2 regions of the Diaphorobacter sp. JS3051 genome follow, and region 2 is predicted to be linked to the other one. Evidence: riboswitches for the same ligand, from Rfam matches in the RefSeq annotation. Region 2 holds a riboswitch; the other holds the start of a gene.
The links. Region 2 has a riboswitch for glycine ahead of gcvT (glycine cleavage system aminomethyltransferase GcvT). Riboswitches for the same ligand answer to the same signal wherever they lie in the genome.
Positions count from the first base shown of each region.

Region 1: another riboswitch for glycine. It lies ahead of I3K84_RS14765 (D-amino acid dehydrogenase); the one in region 2 lies ahead of gcvT (glycine cleavage system aminomethyltransferase GcvT).

Region 1 covers NZ_CP065406.1:3,094,454-3,097,853, reverse strand. Annotated here, with positions in the region: gene I3K84_RS14775 (NAD(P)-binding domain-containing protein) at 1-152, shown strand, start outside; gene I3K84_RS14770 (peroxidase-related enzyme) at 149-1,258, shown strand; glycine riboswitch at 1,430-1,541, shown strand; gene I3K84_RS14765 (D-amino acid dehydrogenase) at 1,635-2,945, shown strand; gene I3K84_RS14760 (FIST N-terminal domain-containing protein) at 3,017-3,400, opposite strand, start outside.
Region 2 covers NZ_CP065406.1:170,916-174,315, forward strand. Annotated here, with positions in the region: gene gcvT (glycine cleavage system aminomethyltransferase GcvT) at 11-1,141, opposite strand; glycine riboswitch at 1,186-1,300, opposite strand; glycine riboswitch at 1,320-1,412, opposite strand; partial or broken gene I3K84_RS00890 (TRAP transporter large permease) at 1,419-2,318, opposite strand; gene I3K84_RS00895 (IS630 family transposase) at 2,353-3,400, shown strand, end outside.

The DNA of each region.
Region 1 (3,400 bases), 1.4 Mb from region 2:
CACGGCGCCTGGCCAGCGGCATCGCCGGCCTGCTGTACCGCGAGGACGTGGAGCACCACTTCGCCGCGCTGCAGGCCTATGCCGAGCCGGAACTGCTGGGCGACGAATGGACGCCCGCCGACACCTCCCAACGCATCCTGCCTTCGCCATGACCGACACCATCGACCAACTCGCCCGCCTGGGCCATGCCCCCCATGCCCAGGCCGCGCGCCAACAGCGCGCCAAGGCCATCACCGCCACCCAGGCCTGCGAAGACCTGCTGCTCGCGCCCGCACTGCCCGGGGGCCTGGCGCTGGCCGAGCGCCTGTCCGTGGCCCAGGCCGTGGCGGCCGCCAGCGGCGTGGCAACGCTGGCCGACCATTACGGCGCGCGCCTGGCCGGCCTGCCCGCCCCCGCGGCGGATGCCCGCTGGCAAGCCATCACGCATTTCACGCAGCTGCTGGCCACGCAGCCCGCCGCGGCCGACCGCGCGGTCCTGCTCGCCCTGCCCCAGGCGGGCCTCGCCACGCCGGACGTGGTGCTGCTCGCGCAGCTCATCGGCTTCGTGGCCTACCAGGCGCGGTTGGTGGCAGGCGTGGCGGCGCTGGCCGCCCTCGGCCCCGCGGGCGCTGCGGCCGCGCCGGTCGCACCCGCCACGCCAGAAGCGCCCTTCGTGCACCCTGCCAACCTGCCCCCGCCCGGCGAGCCGCTGCGCCTGGCCGGCTACACCAGCGAGACGCTGGACTGGAAGGCCTGGCTGCCCGTGGTGGACCCCGCCACCGCCAGCGCCGAGCAGAACGCCGTGCTGGACGCAAGCCACCCCAAGGCACGCACGTCGGACTTTTACCTCGTGCTGGCGCACCAGCCCCGCGTGCTGGCCGAGCGCTCGGAGGCGTTCAACGCCATCATGTACGCGCCTGGCGGCCTGCCGCGCGCCGAGCGCGAGGTGGCCACCACCGTGGTCTCGCGCATCAACGGCTGCGTGTACTGCGCGTCGGTGCATGCGCAGCGCTTCGAGCAGCTGGCCAAGCGCAACGACGTGATCGCGCAGATCTTCACCGACCCCGACAGCGCCGGCACCAACGCCCGCGAGCGCGCCCTGGCGCAGGCCAGCGCCGCGCTCACGCGCGCGCCCGGTGCGTTCAGGCCGCAGCACATCGCGCCGCTGCGCGCCGCGGGCCTGAGCAACCTGGAAATCCTGGACACGGTGCACGCCGCCGCGCTGTTCGCCTGGGCCAACCGCCTCATGCTCAACCTGGGCGAAGCGGTCTACCCCTGAGCATGCACGCAGCGCCCCGCCCTGAGAGCGTGTTCATGGTCTGAGGGTTAGCCCGCTGGGGACGCCGCGCCCGCGCCGCTACGATGGCCGGCGCAGGAGAGCAAACGGCCATGTGCCGTTTCACCGAAGGCGCAAACTCCCATACACGCTCAGGTTCCGTACTGCACACCCACACAGCCGTCTGGAGAGCCGCCACGCCCGCCGTGGCGCACCGAAGGAGCAAGTGCCGCGCACGGTCCCGCGCGGCATGAATCTCTCAGGTACCAAGGACAGGGGGAGCGGCAGCCAGGCCATGTCGCGCCCGCTGTTCGCTATTCATTCAATAGCTGCTCGCGCGCGCCCTGCCTGCGCAAACCTTGAAAAAGGCTTGTAAACCATGCGCGTGATCGTTCTGGGCGCCGGCGTCGTCGGCACCACCTCTGCGTACTTCCTCCAGCAACTCGGCCACGAGGTCACCGTCATCGACCGGCAGGCTGTGCCCGGTGCGGAAACCAGCTTCGCCAACGGCGGCCAGATCTCGGTCAGCCACGCCGAGCCCTGGGCCAACCCCGGCGCGCCGCTCAAGGTGCTGCAGTGGCTGGGCAAAGAGGATGCGCCGCTCTTGTTTCGTCTGCGCGCGGACATGCGCCAGTGGCTTTGGGGCCTGCAATTCCTGCGCGAATGCACGCCCGTGCGCACGCGCCACAACATCGAGCAGATCGTGAGCCTGGGCAGCTACAGCCGCAGCACGCTGCAGCAACTGCGCACCGACACGGGCCTGCAGTACGACCAGCGCACGCAGGGCATCCTGCACTTCTACACCAGCGCCCAGGAGTTCGACGCCGCGCTGGCGCCCGCCGAGCAGATGCGTGCGCTGGGCTGCCACCGCCGCGTGGTGGATGCCGACGAGGCCGTGCGCATCGAGCCGGCCCTGGCCCACGTCCGGCCGCAGCTGGCGGGCGCCACCTACACGGCGGAGGACGAGTCCGGCGACGCCCACCTGTTCACGCGCGCGCTGGCCGGCGTGGCCCAGGCCGCGGGCGTGCAGTTCCGCCTGGGGTGCCACATCACCGCGCTGCACCCGGCGGGCGGCGCCATCGACCATGTGGAGGTCACCAACGAGGCCGGCGGCTACGAGCGCGTGCGCGGCGACGCCTACGTGCTGGCGTTGGGCGCATTCAGCCCGCTGCTGGCCCAGCCCCTGGGCCTGCGCCTGCCGATCTACCCGGCCAAGGGCTATTCGGTGACGCTGCCGGTGCGCGACACGGCCGCCGCCTACCAGGTGAGCCTGACGGACGACGAGTACAAGCTGGTCTTCTCGCGCTACACCAGCGCGCAGGGCGACCGGCTGCGCATCGCGGGGACGGCCGAGCTCAACGGCTACGAGCGCGCACTGAACGCCGTGCGCTGCGAAGCCATCGTGCGGCGCGTGGAGCAGCTCTTTCCCGGCGCGGGCGATGCGAGCCAGGCGCAGTTCTGGAGCGGCCTGCGCCCCGCCACGCCGAGCAACGTGCCGCTGATCGGCAAGACGCGCTACGGCAACCTGTTCCTGAACACCGGCCACGGCACGCTGGGCTGGACCCACGCCTGCGGCTCGGGCAAGTCCATCGCGCGCATCGTGAGCGGGCTGGAGCCGGAGCTGGACTTCGCGTTCTGCGGCCTGCCGCGCCCTGCTGCGGCGCCCCGCCCCGCCGTCATCGGCGTTTGAGCAAGCGCCACGGCGCTATGCATTGCATAGCTGCTTGCGCTTGATGGACGGGCGCTAGAGGCCAAAAAGGCTTATAAAGCCCCGTCCGGCGCGACGAACACCGTCAGCACGCCCGTGTAGCCATAGAGCCGGTGCGCGGCGATTTCGCCGCCGGCGAAGAAGCCCGCCAGGGGCACGTCGCCCAGCGCATGGCGCACGATCTGCAGCTCGGCGCTGGGCCCACCGAAGTGCGGCCCGCCGCGGCCCGAGCAACTCACATACAGCGCACCGCAAATGCGCCGGCCGCCCGTCGGCTCGGCATGCGGCGCGCTGCCTGCGGCGGGCAGCGCCTGCGCCTCTTCGAGTTGGGGCGATAGCTCCTCACGGATCTCGGCGCAGATGCGCATCAGGTCGGCACGGGCCGCGCCGACGTTGCGCTGGCAGAAGGCCAGGCGCATGCCCACCTCGACATGGTC
Region 2 (3,400 bases):
CGTGGTGAATTCAGCCGCGGTAGTAGCGTGTGGGAACAAAGGGCGTGGCAGCCACTTCCATGGGCACGGCCTTGCCGCGCACCATGGCGTTCACACGGGTGCCGGGGGCGGCATGGGCGGGCATTACGTAGGCCAGGGCGATGGGCTTGTCGGCAGTGGGGGCCAGCAGGCCGCTGGTGACTTCGCCGATGCGCTCGCCCGACTCGTTTTGCAACTCGGTGTGCTCACGCACGGGCACGCGCTCCAGCGCCACCAGGGCCACGCGCTTGCGCGTGAGGGTGGCCGGGCTGTCGATCTGGGCCAGCACCTTGTCGGCACCGGGAAAACCGCCAGCGCGCGCGCCGCCTGTACGGCGCACCTTCTGGATGGCCCAGTTCAGGCCGGCTTCGGGCGGGGTGGTGGTGGTGTCGATGTCGTTGCCATACAGGCACAAGCCGGCTTCCAAACGCAGCGAGTTGCGTGCGCCCAGGCCGATGGGCTTGACCTCGGGCTGGGCCAGCAGCGTGCGCGCCAGGGCCTCGGCCTGCGTGGCGGGCACCGAGATCTCGAAGCCGTCCTCGCCGGTGTAGCCGCTGCGCGTCACGAAGCACTGCGCCCCGGCGATGTCGAAATGCCCGCCGGTCATGAACACCAGTTTGTCCACGCCTGGTGCCAGACGCGCGAGCACCGCAGCCGCCTGTGGGCCCTGCAGCGCGAGCAGGGCCTGGTCGGGCATGGGAATCACCTGGCAGCGTTGGCCGATGCGCGCCTGGATGTGGGCAATGTCGCCCACCTTGCAGGCGCCGTTGACGATCACGAAGAGCTCGTCCTGCGCCATGCGGAAGAACATGAGGTCGTCGATGATGCCGCCCTCGTCATTGAGGAGCAGGCCGTAGCGCTGCTTGCCCACGGGCAGGTCGACCACGTCCACGGGCATCAGCGTCTCGAACGCGGCAGCGGCGTCAGGGCCGACCAGCTTGAGCTGCCCCATGTGCGACACGTCAAACAGGCCGGCCGCCGTGCGCGTGTGGTGGTGCTCGGCCATCAGGCCCATGGGGTATTGCACGGGCATGGAGTAGCCGGCGAAGGGCACCATGCGGGCGCCCAGTTCGATGTGCAGGGCGTTGAGGGGAGTGGTGAGCAGGTCGGACATGGCGGACATGGCAATGGGCGAAGGCAAATGGTGGAGCGATCTCTCGATCGCCGATTTGCCCCGCTGTCCGCTTTACCTGAGAGATTCACCCCGCCTGCATGGCATGTCACGGGGCTTGCTCCTTCGGTGGGCCGCATGCTGCTGCGGCCTCTCTCCAGCAAGGGAAACACCCGCATCCCTGCGGGCGTGTCGCCAGTCCTTTTGCCTGAGCGTTCGGCTGCTGCCTGCGCCTTCGGCGGCCCGGCCCTGAGGGGCGCGGACTCTCTCCTGACGGGACGGATTCTATCTATTTTGCGTACACGAGATCACGCAGGGCCAATGAAAGCGATGGCACGTAGGTGATGACCAGGAGGCACAGCAGGACCACGCCCACGAACGGCAGCAGGTGGGCGACGATGCGATCCAGAGAGATGCGCGCCACCGTGCACGCCGCGAACAGGTTCACGCCGAAGGGTGGCGTGATCATGCCGAGCGCCAGGTTCACCACCATGATCAGCCCGAAGTGCACCGGGTCCACGCCGAAGTGCTGGGCCACCGGCGCCAGGATCGGCGCCAGCACGATGATGGCGGCGCTGGTCTCGATGAACATGCCGATCACGAACAGCGCGGCATTCACGCCCAGCAGGAACAGCGCGGGCGACTGCAGCACCTCCTGCAGCCAGCGGCCGATGGCGTCCGGCACGCCAGCGCGCGTGATGAGGAAGGCAAACAGGCCCGCATTGGCAATGATGAACATGATCACCGCCGACGAGATGGCCGACTTGCGCAGGATGGCGAACAGGTCCGCGACGCGGATCTCGCGGTAGATCAGCATGCCCACCACCAGCGCGTAGAACACGGCCACGGCAGAGGCCTCGGTGGGCGTGAACACGCCGCCGTAGATGCCGCCCAGGATGATGACTGGCATCAGCAGTGCCCAGCCCGCCTGCATCAGCGCGCGGCCGAAGGGCATGCGCCCGTCGCCGTCATGCTTGCCCCAGCCCTTGTACTTGCAATACACCCAGACGAACAGCATCAGCGCACCGCTGATCAGGATGCCGGGGCCGAAGCCGGCAATGAACAGCTCGCCAATCGACACCTCGGCCGCCACACCGTACAGGATCATGGGGATGGACGGCGGGATGATCACACCCAGCTCGGCACTGGTGGCTTGCAGCGCGGCCGCGTAGCTAGTGTAGTGTTTGATTCTTAATGAAACTTAATTGAGCAACCACGCTCCAATGCTCTACTACGGTTTGCATTGGAGTGAAAAATTGCGAGTTGCCCCGACGATTGTGTTGACGGATGAAGAGGAAAGCGAGCTGAGCCGGCTGGCGCGCTCCAAGCGCACCAGCGTCAGATTGGCCCAGCGCGCCCAGATCGTGCTGCTGGCCGCGCAGGGGCTGCAAAACAAGGATATTGCCGAGCAGCTTGGCATTGGGCGCGTGCAGGTGGCGCGCTGGCGTGAACGCTACCTGCAATTGGGGCTGCAAGGTATCGAGCGCGACTTGCCGCGCGGCGCACCGCCGGTGAAGGTGGATGTGGCCAAGCTTGTGAAGCTAACCACACAGACCAAGCCCGAGGCGGCCACGCACTGGAGCACGCGCACGATGGCCGCTGAGTTGGGCGTCAGCGCCAGCACCGTGATGCGCCATTGGCAGGCCCACGGTCTCAAGCCTCACATCGTGCGCGGCTTCAAGGTCTCGCGCGATCCGCAGTTCGTGCAAAAGCTCGAAGACATCGTGGGGCTTTACATGTCGCCGCCCGAGCATGCGCTGGTGCTGTGCTGCGACGAAAAGAGCCAGGTGCAGGCGCTGGACCGAACGCAGCCCGGGCTGCCGCTCAAGAAGGGGCGCGCGGCCACCATGACGCACGACTACAAGCGCAACGGCACAACCACCTTGTTCGCTGCGCTCAACGTGCTCAACGGTCAGGTCATCGGCCAGTGCCAGCAGCGCCACACCCACATCGAGTGGCTGAAGTTCCTGCGTCAAATCAATCGGGAGACGCCCAAGGACAAGACGCTGCATCTGATCGCCGACAACTACGCCACGCACAAGCATCCAGCTGTGCAGGAGTGGCTGGCCAAGCACCCCAGATTCAACATGCACTTCACGCCGACCTCGGCATCGTGGCTGAACATGGTCGAGCGCTTCTTTCGCGACATCTCCGAGAACCGGCTACGCCGCGGGGTGTTCACCAGCGTGCCCGAACTCGTCTCGGCCATCGATGAGTACATCGCGCATCACAACACCAACCCCAAGCCGTTCATCTGGACCAAGAACGCTC